Regions from separate parts of the Brachymonas sp. J145 genome, predicted to be linked through region 2. Evidence: predicted binding sites of a transcription regulator. Region 2 holds the regulator's gene; the other holds the start of a gene.
The links. The regulator LexA, encoded in region 2, represses DNA repair genes until DNA is damaged. The targets are predictions, from matches to a motif close to ACTGTATNNNNATACAGT.
Positions count from the first base shown of each region.

Region 1: the regulator LexA is predicted to act here: its motif matches at 1,720-1,737, upstream of recA (recombinase RecA).

Region 1 is NZ_JAZDCI010000004.1:47,863-54,977, forward strand. It holds gene V1261_RS05465 (glutamate-5-semialdehyde dehydrogenase) at 1-33, shown strand, start outside; gene recX (recombination regulator RecX) at 57-581, opposite strand; gene recA (recombinase RecA) at 614-1,684, opposite strand; gene V1261_RS05480 (MarR family winged helix-turn-helix transcriptional regulator) at 1,804-2,292, shown strand; gene V1261_RS05485 (ESPR-type extended signal peptide-containing protein) at 2,500-4,083, shown strand; partial or broken gene V1261_RS05490 (beta strand repeat-containing protein) at 4,529-6,073, shown strand; gene V1261_RS05495 (YadA family autotransporter adhesin) at 6,118-6,789, shown strand; gene V1261_RS05500 (OmpA family protein) at 6,867-7,115, shown strand, end outside.
Region 2 is NZ_JAZDCI010000002.1:66,146-73,260, forward strand. It holds gene trmB (tRNA (guanosine(46)-N7)-methyltransferase TrmB) at 1-577, shown strand, start outside; gene V1261_RS02630 (malonyl-CoA decarboxylase) at 648-2,141, shown strand; gene adk (adenylate kinase) at 2,329-2,985, shown strand; gene V1261_RS02640 (tetratricopeptide repeat protein) at 3,043-4,278, shown strand; gene V1261_RS02645 (asparaginase) at 4,290-5,276, opposite strand; gene lexA (transcriptional repressor LexA) at 5,384-6,034, shown strand; gene V1261_RS02655 (hypothetical protein) at 6,186-6,614, shown strand; gene V1261_RS02660 (D-2-hydroxyacid dehydrogenase family protein) at 6,800-7,115, shown strand, end outside.

The DNA of each region.
Region 1 (7,115 bases), on a different contig from region 2:
GTGGTGCTGGGGCAGGGCGAAGTGCGGAACTGAGTGCTGCCAGCGGCAGCCGGGGCCTAGTCCTCGCTGCCGCGCAGCACCTGCCGCACCACATCGCCGCCAAAGCCGCGGCTGGCGAGAAAGCGCATCTGCTTCGCACGTTCCTGCGGCGTGGCGGGCGGCTGGCTGAACTTGCGCTGCCAGACTTCGCGCGCACGTTCCAGTTCCGTGCCTTCGAGCGTGTCCAGCGCCTGTTCAATGGTGCTGTCGTCCAGGCCCTTGCGGCGCAGCTCCTGCGCGATGCGTGCCGTACCGAGCTTGCCGGCACGGCGATAGACCAGCGATTGCGCGGCGCGCTCGTCGGACTGGAACTGCTTGTGCTGCATCTCGTCCAGCACGGCGTGGATGGCGGCCAGACGCTCTGCCGGCTCCAGGCCGGCTTCCGGGGGCTGGAGTTCGGCTTCGGTCAACGCGTCGGCATGGGCGCGGGCGCGCAGTTCCAGCCAGTGCAGCAGCTTGCGCTCCATCTCGGCACGCGAATAATCGCGCGCTGCCAGCAGCGCCAGCGCCTTGCCCTTGAGCGAGAGGGTGACGGGGCGCATGTCAGCAGCGCTCCCGCCACGACTGGCTGCGATCAGGCCTCGACATCGTCGGTGATGTCGCCATCCACGGTGTCGCTGCTCGTAGCGACGGACGCCATGCCGCTGATGCCCAGGTGTTCGCGCACCTTGTTCTCGATCTCGCGTGCCAGCGCCGGGTTCTCGCGCAGGAACTCGCGCGTGTTGTCGCGGCCCTGGCCGATCTTCTCGTCGTTGTAGGAATACCAGGCACCGGCCTTGTTGACGATGCGTGCCTCGACCGCCATGTCGATGATCTCGCCTTCGCGGCTGATGCCGGTGCCGTACAGGATGTCGAAACGGGCTTCCTTGAATGGCGGCGCGACCTTGTTCTTGACCACCTTGACCTTGGTTTCGCTGCCGACGACTTCGTCCCCCTTCTTGATGGTGCCGACGCGGCGGATGTCCATGCGCACGCTGGAGTAGAACTTGAGCGCGTTGCCGCCGGTGGTGGTTTCCGGGCTGCCGAACATGACACCGATCTTCATGCGGATCTGGTTGATGAAGATCACCATGCAGTTGGTCTTCTTGATGGTGGCAGTGAGCTTGCGCAGCGCCTGACTCATCAGGCGTGCCTGCAGGCCGGGCAGCTGGTCGCCCATGTCGCCTTCAATTTCGGCCTTGGGCGTGAGGGCGGCGACCGAGTCGATCACGATCAGGTCCACCGCGCCGCTGCGCACCAGGCTGTCCACGATCTCGAGCGCCTGCTCGCCGGTATCGGGCTGGCTGATCAGCAGCTCATGCAGCTGCACGCCGAGCTTTTGCGCGTATTGCACGTCCAGCGCGTGTTCGGCATCGACGAAGGCGCAGGTGCCACCGACCTTCTGCATTTCGGCGATGACCTGCAGGGTGAGCGTGGTCTTGCCGGAAGATTCCGGGCCGTAGACCTCGATCACGCGGCCGCGCGGCAGGCCGCCGACACCCAGCGCCACGTCCAGGCCGAGCGAACCGGTGCTGACAGTCTGGATGTCCTGCACGGGCTCGCCTTCGCCCAGGCGCATGATGGTGCCCTTGCCGAACTGCTTTTCGATCTGCGCCAGTGCGGCTTGCAGTGCTTTTGCCTTTTCTGCCTGATCAATCGTGCTCATGGAATGCTCCTGGTTAAATGAGGTGAAAAGTATTATATGTCAAAACATACAGCATGTATGCATGAGCAGGAGTATAGGCGAGGGTAGAATCAAAAAATCATGATTAAAGGGCAGTTTGCATGACTAACTATCTGCAGGAACCACGCTATACCACGGGCGATTGGCGCGCCAGCCATCTGGGCCGCCTGCTCGGCGAAGCCTTGCGCCGCTTTGATGCACGCGTGCTGCAGCTGATGGCACACGATCCCGAAGTGCCGCTGGCGCTGTCCAACTTGGCAGCGCGGCAGCAGGTGAGTGCGGCACATGTGCACATCACGCGGCATTTGTCCTTGCAAGGCAACCGGCTGACCGAGCTGGCCGAGGCTGCCGGCATGCGCAAGCAGGCCATGGCGGCCCTGGTGGACCAGTGCGAGGCCTGGGGCATCGTGCAGCGCGGGCCCGATCCGCGCGATGCGCGTGCGCGCCTGATCGTGTTCACGCCGCAGGGTCTGGCCTGGTTGGGTGGTTTTGAGCGCGCCGTGGCGCAGGCAGAGCGTGAATTTCGTGAGGCGGTGGGGACGGAGGTGGCGACGGTGGTGGCGCTGGGGCTGGAGGTGTACAACCAGTAAGCTAGGCCTGTCAGGGACTGTTGTTCAGGAGAATGGGGAGATCAGAATGAGATAACTGTCTGTACTGTGACATTTTTCACACTTGAGACTTAACCGACTAGCTTGGTTAAGAGATGCAAAAGATTGCAGGGGTTATATAACTTTTTTATGTAAATAGATGCATGCAACATGCTGCATTGGTTGCTTTGTCAATGATGAGGTGGAGACATGAACAAGTCGTATAAATCGGTCTGGAATGAGGCGCTGGGCGCTTGGGTCGCAGTTTCGGAAATAGAGTCGGCGCGTGGCAAGAAGAGCCACAAGGCGGTCCGGTCGGTCTTGGGCTTGTCGACGCCGGAAGACACGGGTGGTGGGCGCAAGTGGATGCTGCTGTCGGCAATGGTTGTGGCTTTGTCGGCTGTGCTGCCGTTGACGGTGCAAGCGCAACCGGTCGTCAAGTGCGAGATCGGTACCGGCGCGAGCAGCCTGCTATGTGATCCAGACAGGACCAATGGCGGCACGACATCGGCTTCCGGTGCCAGCGCGATCGCCATTGGCAAGGCGGCGAATGCGGCTGGTGATAGTGCCGTGGCGACCAACCAGGCGATTGCTGCAGGGCAGACGCACTACTACAGCGTCAACGATGGCGGCGTGCCTCAGGGCAACTACAACAACGATGGTGCCAGTGGCGTGAACTCGGTAGCCGCCGGCGTCAATGCGATGGCTTCCGGCGGCACTGCAGTCGCCATAGGCGACGGGGCATCCGCAAACACGAACGGCTCGCTCGCGTTGGGACGAGGTGCCGAGACCCAGCTGGCGTTTCCGTCCAACCCGAGTTCTGTCGGTAATGGCGAGAAATCGGTTGCGATCGGCTTTGGGGCAATCACCGCAGCAACCAGTTCGACGGCAATTGGCTATGGTGCAAAGACCTATGCGATCGACAACCTCCAGCCGCATAGCAGCGTGGCGATCGGTACCAGCTCGCTAGCCGGCGGCGTTGGTTCGACGACAGTGGGGTCGCAGTCCGGCATGGACACACATTCCCATGTCAACCTGGCGCTTGGCTGGAAAGTGGGTAACACGATCTATGGGACGGGGACCAACGTTGCCATCGGCAGCAACGGGACAGGCAGCAATTTGTTTGCCGATACCACCAATGTCCGAAACCAGGTGGCTGGAGAGAGCGTCGCAATCGGCATGAACGCCGGTTCGAACGTCAATGCGGCTCCTACCGGGTACTCCCACTACATGCCAGGACCAGGCCATAGCATTTTCATTGGAAATGGCGCAGGGAGCCCATCCACCGGCGACGTCAATGTGTTTGTCGGTCAACTTGCCGGCAGAAGTACAGTCGGCAGTTCGAACGTCGGCCTGGGTTTGTTCAGTGGTTGGTTTGTTAAGGGAGATCGCAACGTTGGTGTAGGCGAATTCGCAGGCGAAGGCGCAATTGGCAACAACAATTCATCGTATGGCTTCAATGCGGGCTCGCACCTGACTGGCGACGGCAATATTGCCATTGGTGAAAACTCCGCACGAAACACGACTGGCAATTACAACACCGCAATTGGCAAGGGTGCGGGTGCCAACACTATTGGCAGCGACAACCTTGCGTTGGGTAGCGGTGCAAATATGGCGGCGGGGACCGCACCGTTGACCGTTGATCGGGCAGTGGCGCTAGGCCAGAAAGCGGTGGCGGTCGGCAACGACTCAATCGCCCTGGGCACCATGTCCGTGGCAGGCACCACTAGCGGTCGCCATTGGCAAGGGCGCGCAGGCGCTGGGCAACCAGTCGATCAGCATTGGCACGGGTAACGTGGTCACTGGCCACAACTCCGGTGCCATCGGCGACCCGACCTACATCGACGCTGACAGCAGCTACGGGATCGGCAATAACAACGCGATCACCAGTGCGGCACCGAACGCGTTCATCCTGGGCAACAATAACGTTGTCAACTCCAGCAACACATATGTTCTTGGCAGCAACGTCAATAACTCGGCTACTGCTGGCGCGACACCCGTTCCCTACGGCAAGACGGCCGAGAACTCGGTCTATCTGGGTGACAACAGCACGGCCAGTACGGCCAGCGGCATAGGTACGGCCAACCTTACCCGTACCTATACGGCTGGCACCACCACGACAGGGGGCCTGACCGGGACCGTGGATACGGCCACGGTGCAAGGCATCACCTACGGCGGCTTTGCCGGTAAGACCAGCGTGGGTGCGGTGTCGGTTGGCGCAGCCGGCGAGGAGCGCCGCATCCAGAACGTCGCTGCGGGTGAAATCAGTGCCACCAGCACCGATGCCATCAACGGCAGCCAGCTGTATGCGACGGCCGACAAGCTGGTCACGACTGGCCTGAACTTCACTGATGCCGCCGGCACCAATATCGTGCACAAGGATCTGGGTGGCACGCTGCCCATCATTGGCGCGACGACTCAGGTGGCGGCAGGCCTGTCGGCTGATGCCGCAGTAGCCGGACCGTACACGGCCAAGAACGTGCAGACGTTTGCCGATAAGGCGACTGGCCAGATTCAGGTGCAGATGGCAGATAACCCGGTGTTCTCGAACGTGCAGGCCACGACGCTGACCACCACGGGAGCGGTGAATGTCGGTGGTCCGTTGACAGTGACGGGCGGCACAACGCTGAACGGCCCGCTGGTGGTGAACAACACGGCAACTTTCAACCAGGGTGCCGACATGGCCGGCAACAAGATCGTCAACGTAGCCAAGGGCACCGATGATACCGATGCCGTGAACGTCAGCCAGCTGAACCAGCTGAAGACAGATGGCCTGAACTTCAGTGGCAACGAGGGCAGCACGGAGCACCGTGATCTGGGCCAGACGCTGGCGATCCGCGGCCTGGCATCGGCGGCAGGCAGCTATAGCGGCACCAACCTGAAGACGGTGACCGATTCTGCAACGGGCGCGATCCAGCTGCAAATGGCGGATTCGCCCAAGTTTGGCAATGTGACCATCAACGCCGACGGCGGTGGCAAGATCACTGGCGTGACGGCCGGCACGGCGGCGACCGATGCGGTCAACGTCAGCCAGCTCAACAGCGTGCAGCAGATCGCCAACAAGGGCTGGAACCTGGCCACTGACACGGGTACCGCCAGCAACGTCAAGCCCGGCGATACCGTGCAGCTGACCAACATCGATGGCAACATCCTGATCAGCAATATCGGCAACACGGCGACCTTCAATCTGGCCAACAACCTGAACGTTGACAGCGTGAATGCCGGCGGCACCGTCATCAACAACGAGGGCCTGACCGCAGGCAACACCAAGGTCACCAGCAACGGCCTGGAGATCAATGGTGGCCCGAGCGTGACCCAGGGCGGCATCAATGCAGCCGGCACCACCATCAGCAACGTCAAGGCCGGCGTGGCAGATACCGATGCCGTCAACTACGGCCAGCTGAAGGACGTGGCGGCTGTGGCCAATGCCGGCTGGGACATCGGCAATGCCGCTGGCAAGGTCGGCAACGTGGCCCCAGGCAAGCGCGTGGACTTTGTTGCAGGTAACACCAGCACGCGTGTGGATGTAACGCAGGATGCCACCGGCACGTCCAAGGTGACGGTCTCGGCTGCTCCGTCTGCGCTGCAGTACACCACGACCAACACCGCAGCCGGTGGCAACACGCCCGCGGCAGATCCGTTCACCAGCACCAGCCAGGTGACGCTGGTCGGCCCGAATGGCGATACCAGCAGCGGCGTCACGATCAACAACGTGGCACCGGCGACCCTGTCGGCTGACAGCAAGCAGGCCGTGAATGGCAGCCAGCTGCACCAGACTGGCCAGAACATCGCCAACGTGCTAGCACCTACAACGCCACGACCAACACCGTGAATGCGGGCCTGAATGTGGGAGGCAAGACCTACACCACGGTCAACGACGCGCTGCAGGCAGTGGACCTGACTGTCAATCCGGGCTGGAACCTGCAGGCCAATGGTGGTACCAGCAGCCATATCGCTGGCAATGACACTGTCAACGTGATCGATGGCAAGAACACCACGGTGTCGCTGCGCGACAAGCAGCTGCAGGTGAACGTGGTGGACAACCCGACCTTTACCGGCGAAGTGACCTTGCAGGGCGGAACTACCGTGGGCGATCACCTGACGGTGCAGAAAGGTGCCACGGTGAACATGGGCGGCAACACGATCAACAACGTGGCTCCAGGCGAAGTCAGCGCGACCAGCACGCAGGCCGTCAATGGCTCCCAGTTGTTTGCCGTCGATCAGAAGATCAGCAATCTGGGTGACCAGATCAACGGCGTCGCCAAGGATACCTATGCCGGCGTCGCCAATGCCATTGCTACGGCCTCGATCCCGCAGGTGACGATGCCGGGTGCCAAGGGCGTGGCTGTAGCCGGTGGTACCTACCATGGCCAGTCCAGCATGGCGGTGGGTGTCTCCGGCATGTCGGACAACGGCAAGTGGATCTTCAAGGGCAACCTGTCGACCAACACGCAAGGGCACCTGGGTGCCGGCGTAGGTGCGCTCTACCAGTGGCGCTGACGGGATCCGGCGTCACGCCTGCCGCGTGACGCCGACCCGGATCATGGATTCAATACATTCAATCTGGAGCAAAGAACATGAACAAGCACACACTGGGCCGCCTGACGGGCGCACTGCTGACCGTGGTAGCGGCCGCCGGACTGGCCGCCTGTACCTCCACCGTGAGCCGTGGCGTGAATGACCAGGGCCAGGCCGACGAGATTATCTTCCCTGACATCGACAAGACCTCGGGCATCCACGAAGGCATCTTCCCGAACGTGGAAAACCTGCGCAAGATCAGCAATGGCGTCACCAAGGATGACCTGTACTACCTGATCGGGCGTCCG
Region 2 (7,115 bases):
CGCGCCGCTGGACATGGAGCAGGCCTTTGGCCGCCAGGCCCCCGTGGTGCTGGAAATCGGCTTTGGCATGGGCGAAGCCACGGCACATATCGCCGGCGTGCTGCCCGACACCAACTTCCTCTGCTGCGAAGTGCACGAACCCGGCGTGGGCGCGCTGCTCAAGCGCATCGGCGAACAAGGCCTGCAGAACATCCGCATCTGCGCGCACGATGCCGTCGAGGTGATCGACCAGATGCTGCCGCATGGCAGCCTGCACGGCGTGCACGTGTTTTTCCCCGACCCCTGGCACAAGAAACGCCACAACAAGCGCCGCCTGATCCAGTCGCCGCTGGTACGCAAGCTGGCCGAACGGCTGGCACCGGGCGGCTATATCCACTGCGCCACCGACTGGCAGCCCTATGCCGAACAGATGCTGGAAGTGCTCAGCGCCGAAGTCATGCTGCGCAACACCAGCCCGCACGCGCACGGCTACGCCGACAAGCCGCACTACCGCCCGCTGACCAAGTTCGAGAACCGCGGCCTGCGCCTTGGCCACGGCGTCTGGGATCTGGTGTTCGAACGCCAGCCGCTGGATTGAGCCGATCCCGGTTGAAGCATTCCTGACCATCCCCAGCTACAGAGATCATTCACAGACACAGGAGAAAACCATGCCCACCACCAGCTCCCCCAGCAGCACCTTCAGCCGCCAACTGGCCCGCCTGCTGCCCCAGGCGCTGTCAACCGTGGGCATGAGCGGCCTGGTCGATGCACCGCGCCAGGGCAACAAGCCCGATCCGCGCACCCCCACCCGCTCCACCCAGGAGCGCATGGACGCCTACCTGCGCGTGGAGCCGGAACAGCTGAGTCCGCGCAACCTGCGCAAGCTGCTGGCCGAGCTGCAGGCGATTGTCGAGCCGCGCATCAGCGAGGCCGAGGCGATCCGCCAGGCGCAGCCCTTTGTCGACTGGTACCTGCAGGCCGATGCGGAATCGCGCGCCGACGCCTGGCGCCTGATGACCGAGCAGTTTGCGCCCGATACCGCCAAGGTACGCCAGGCCAAGCAGCAGTACGATGCCGCCCTCGGCACGGCAGAAGAAGCCCAGGCCGAAATCCGCCTGCGCAAGGCTTTCCATTCGCCGCGCACACGTCTGCTGCAGCGCATCAGCGCCACCCGCCACGGCATGCGCTTCCTGCTGGACCTGCGCACCGAACTGATGCCCCAGCTCAAGCGCGAACCGGCGCTGCTGCCGCTGGACGCCGAGCTGGAGCACCTGTTCACCGGCTGGTTCGATATCGGCTTCCTGCAGCTGCAGACCATCAACTGGGATTCGCCCGCATCGCTGATCGAAAAACTGATCAAGTACGAAGCAGTGCACGATATCGTCAGCTGGGACGATGCCAAGAACCGGCTGGATCATGATCGCCGCTGCTTCGCCTTCTTCCACCAGCGCCTGCCCAACGAGCCGCTGATCTTTGTCGAGGTGGCGCTCACGCGCGAGCTGGCCGACAACATGGTGCCGCTGCTGGACGTCAGCGCCGGCGATGTCGATCTGGCCCGTGCCAACACCGCCATCTTCTACTCCATCAGCAACACCCAGACCGGCCTGCGCGGCGTCGGCTTTGGTGATTCGCTGATCAAGCGCGTGGTCGAGGCGCTGCAGACCGAACTGCCGCAGATCAAGCGCTTTGCCACGCTGTCGCCGATTCCCGGTTTCCGCAAGTGGCTGGAGCAGGAACAGAACGCCGAAAGCGTGGCCCAGGCCACCACGCCCAAGCTGCGCCAGCCGCTGGTCGAGGCCAGCGGCCTGTCCGAAGCCGACTGGATGCGCCAGTGGCCGGCCAAGATCGACAGCACCCTGCCGCGCGACGCCAATCACCCGGCGCAGCAACTGCTGCGCGGCGCGGCGGCGCGCTACCTGAGCAGCCTGAACGAACGCGGCCAACCGCTTGATCCAGTAGCGCGCTTCCACCTCGGCAACGGTGCCCGGCTCGAGCATGTGCATTGGCTGGCTGACCCTTCGGCCAAGGGCCAGCGCCAGTCCTGGGGCCTGATGGTCAACTACCTGTACGACCTGGGTCGGCTGGATCGCCATCGCGCCATGCTGGCCGAAGGCAAGGCCGCACTCTCGCGTGAAGTGATGCGCCTGGCGCAGCTCGGCTGAGCCCATCCGGGCAAACCCTGAATATCACGCCCGGACAAACTGTTGCTACAGCTGGTTGCCATGGTATTCTTGGGTGTTCCCTTGCGCCAGGCGGTGCGGGAGGAAGACAGGTGACCTGCGGGTCACCCATGACAAACAAGCATCCCGGACCTGATTCCGGGCTCCGAACCAGACCAAGGATCCACCTATGAAACTGATTCTCCTGGGCGCACCCGGCGCCGGCAAGGGCACGCAAGCCAACTTCATCTGCCAGAAATACGGCATCCCGCAGATCTCCACCGGCGACATGCTGCGCGCTGCCGTCAAGGCCGGCACGCCGCTGGGCCTGGAAGCCAAGAAGGTGATGGACGCCGGCGGTCTGGTCAGCGACGACCTGATCATCAACCTGGTGAAAGAGCGCATCGCCGAAGCCGACTGCGCCAATGGTTTCCTGTTCGACGGTTTCCCGCGCACCATCCCGCAGGCCGAAGCCATGAAGGAAGCCGGCGTCAAGCTGGACTACGTGCTGGAAATCGACGTGCCCTTCGATGCCATCATCGAACGCATGAGCGGCCGCCGCAGCCACCCTGCTTCCGGCCGTACCTACCACGTCAAGTTCAACCCGCCGAAGACCGAAGGCGTGGATGACATCACCGGCGAACCGCTGGTGCAGCGCGATGACGACAAGGAAGAGACCGTCAAGAAGCGCCTGGACGTCTACAGCCAGCAGACCCGTCCGCTGGTCGACTACTACAGCAACTGGGCCAAGGAAGACCCGGCAGCTGCGCCCAAGTACCGTGCCATCAACGGCATGGGCAGCGTTGACGAGATCACCCAGGCTGCGTTTGCTGCGCTGGCGAACTGATCGGCTGATCTGACACCCCAAGGAGCTGCCTGCAGCTCCTTTTTTATTGCAGGCAACATGGCTTCGACATCGCACCCAAAAAAATGGCATCACCCCAGCCAGGACCACTGGTTGCAGGGTCGGCAGGCGCAAGCGATCCAGACCCTGATTGCTCACCTGAATACCCTGGGCAGTACCAAGCCGGTCGACATGCTGCAGCAGCTGGCGTACTACTTTTACGGCCAGCAGGACTACCGGTCTGCCGCCACGATCACGGCACAGGCATTGGCACAATGCCCTGACGATCCGGCCATCCTGGCCAATATGGCGACCTGCTGCAGCAAGGCCGGCCAGCTGGAACAGGCCGTGGAGTATGCCCGCAAGGCTGCCCGGCTGCAGGCGGACAACGCACTCGCCTGGGACGTGCTGGCCGCTTCGCTACGACGTATTGGCCAACTGGAAGAAGCACGCGAGGCCGGCAGCACCTCGCTGCGCATCAAGGACCAGGCCCAGCCGTCTGCCACGCCTGGCTGGCAACTGCCCGCTGGCAAGCCGTCCGAGCTGGCCTTGCAGTCCGGCAAGCAGCACGTGATCGCCTTCTCGCTCTGGGGCAAGCAGCCACGTTACCTGCTGGGCCTGCTGCAGAACGCACTGATGGCACCGGTGATCTACCCCGGCTGGGAGCTGCGCTGCTACCTGGACGATTCGGTCCCTGCCGATTACGTTATAGCGCTGGAACAGCTCGGTGTGGACGTACGCCGGCAGCCGACCGGGCAAAGCCTGCGCGAGCGCCTGTGCTGGCGCTTCCAGGTAGCAAATGACCCGGGCGTCGGCTATTTTCTCTGCCGTGATGCCGATTCCGTCATCAATCCCCGTGAAGAGCAGGCAGTACGCGAATGGCTGGATTCCGGGCGCTGGTTCCACACCATGCGCGACTGGTGGAGCCATACCGACCTGATGCTGGCCGGCATGTGGGGTGGCGTGGCCGGAGTGCTGCCGCCGTTGGCACCCATGCTGCTCGCCTACCACTCCGGCGCGGTGGAAACTGCCAATATCGACCAGTGGTTCCTGCGCGACCGGGTCTGGTGCATGGTGCGGCAATCCTGCCTGATCCACGACCGCTACTTCAGCCTGCATGACAGCCAGCCCATGCCCTGCTTGCAACCTGGGCAGACCGACCATGTCGGCATGGACATGACCGCGGTCATGCCAGGCCGGCAGTTGCGCATACTGGCACCGTGGATTCGCGAACTGGCTTGTCTGGCTCCGTTGCGACCAGCGCTGCAACAGGTACTGCAGCATGCCGCCGGCTGACCGGCATCCGCTCAACTGGCCTTCAGCAGCAAATCCAGTAACAAGGCGATGCGCGCCTTGACCGGCGTCAGCGGCAAGCCATCCTCCAGCGCCAGCGGGACAGCTGCGGCCGCTCCAGGCACGACATGGCCAGCCAGGCAGCGGCTGCTGCGCCAGACCGGCACACCCTGCTGCTGCGCCAGCGTAGCCGCCTGCTCCAGGCTGTGGTGCAGGGTGGCATTGCCGGTGCCCGACAGCACCAGCCCGTGCACTCCCGCCTGCAACAGCGCCTGTAGCGCGCGCGCACTGCTGCAGGCATGGCTGGCCAGCAGCTCCACCCAGGGCCAGTCGCTGGCCGGCGTGTCCTGCACCTGGCGCCACAAGCGGCTATCCGCCTGCGGCCAGGGCGCTGCCGTACGCAGCCAGCGCACGCTACCCTCTTCCATCCACGCCAGCAGGCCGGCATCACCGGGAGAAAACGCATCCAGCCGATAAGGATGGATCTTGCTGACCTCGCTGGCAGCAAACACCTTGCCCGCCACCACGGCCAGCACGCCACAGGCCCGCGCATCTGCCGCCAGCGTCAGGGCATCGGCCAGGTTCTGCGGGCCATCGCTGAGGCGCGCCGTGGCCGGACGCATCGCCGCCGTCAGCACCACCGCCTTGCCCTGTTGCTGCCAGCTGCCTGGCGCTGCAGCCAGCACCCGTTGCAGGAAGTAGGCGGTTTCTTCCAGCGTATCGGTGCCATGCGTAATCACCACGGCACGCACATCCGGTCGTGCCAGCGCATCGGCACAGGCCTGTGCCAGCTGCTGCCAGATAGCAATTTCCATGTCCTTGCTGTCAATCTGCACTAGCTGCCGTGCCTCCAGCGCATGGCGCCCGTCGCCTAGCGCCTGCGCGGCCTCCAGCAGGGCTGCAACCGGGCGTTGCGCGGCCTGGTAGGCAACGGCTTCGGCCGCACTGGCAGCCTCGCCGGCAATCGTGCCACCTGTGGCCAAAACAACAATTTTTTCCATTTGGGCGATTTCCTCTTGCCAAAGGCAAAAAGCTGGTTAAAAATACAGGTACTGTATGTGCAAACAGCATGTATGCATCCCCAGACCCCTAACCGGCAGTGTAGACTATGAAACCCGCGATCAAACTCACCGCTCGCCAGCAACAGATCCTGGACCTGATCCAGCAGGCCATTGCCAATACCGGCGCGCCTCCCACGCGTGCCGAAATTGCGGCAGAACTCGGCTTCAAGTCGGCCAACGCTGCAGAAGAACACCTGCAGGCGCTGGCGCGCAAGGGCGCCATCGAACTGGTCAGCGGCACCTCACGCGGCATCCGCCTGCGCCACCCCGAAGGCGATGCCCAGCCTGGCATGCTTGAAGCCCTGTCGCAACTGGCGCTGCCACTCGTTGGCCGTGTCGCCGCCGGCTCGCCGGTATTGGCACAGGAGCATGTCGATACGGTCTACCACGTCGCCCCCACGCTGTTTGCCCACAAGCCTGACTATCTGCTCCAGGTACGCGGCATGTCCATGCGCGATGTCGGCATCCTCGATGGCGACCTGCTCGCCGTGCAGGCCACGCAAAACGTGCGCAACGGCCAGATCGTCGTCGCCCGCGTCGGTGACGAGGTCACCGTCAAGCGCTACGAGCGCCGCCCCGACCACATCGCCCTGCACGCAGAAAATCCGGACTACCCCACCATCGTGGTCCAGCCCGGCGAACCCTTCGCCATCGAAGGTCTGGCCGTTGGCCTGATCCGCAACAGCGTGCTCATGTAAGCACATTCCTTAAGCACACCCCTTTTCCCAGGCTGCCACAAGGTGGCGGGCGTTGTTGATGCTGCCTCACGGGTGGCAGGGACAACCCTTGCGGTCAGCCAGCATTCCCAATCCTGCCTATGTGTCACCACAAGCCCATAGGAGCACCACCATGAATGCCAATACCACCTTCCAGGCCATCCGCAACTGGTTCACCGGCCAGCAGTCTGAAGCTGCCCAGCGCCCCATGGCCATCCTGCGCGATGAAAGCCAGGCCTACAAGCCAGCCAACACCACCGCAGCGACGCGTCCGCAACTGCCAGCAACGCGGCCCTACAGCGCGGCCGCCCGCCTGGCCCTGCGCCAGGCTAGCCAGCAGTCTCAAGCCACACTGCAGCTGGTACCCGCCACAGCAGCGACCCGCCCGCCTTCCCGCCTGTATGCCGCAGGCCGCACACCGGCCCTGCAAACTGGCGGCCATCCGCGTCAGCTAGCTGCAGTTACACTCGAGCACCTCTACCTGAGCGGCAAGCTGTCCGAGGTATGCCAGCAGCTGGAGCAACTGGTGGCCCAGGAAGAGCAATTCCTGCGTCTGGGCTGAAGTGGCACGCGCACGCTGGCAATAGCCAGTCGCGTGCGCCTCACTGTCGCGTCAAGCCACGACTGAAACTGACAACACATCGGGGGCGCGCCCGCAAGTGTTTCAAATTGCAAGCTTTCGGCAGTGAATGCAAATTTGCGCCTTGTCATCGCTGTTTTTACTTCAGCTTTGTGCACAATGTGCGCATGAACATTGTGATTCTGGACGATTATCAGGACGCCGTGCGCAAGCTGCCCTGCGCCCACAAGCTGGATGCCTTTAACGCCAAGGTGTACACCAACACCGTCAAGGGCATCGGCCAGCTGTCGGTACGCCTGAAAGATGCCGACATCATCGTCCTGATCCGTGAGCGCACCGCTCTCAACCGCTCGCTGCTGGAAAAACTGCCGCGCCTCAAGCTCATCGTGCAGACCGGCCGCGTGGGTGACCATCTGGATCTCAACGCCTGTACCGACCTCGGCATTGCCGTGGCGGCCGGTACCGGCTCGCCCTACGCCGCCG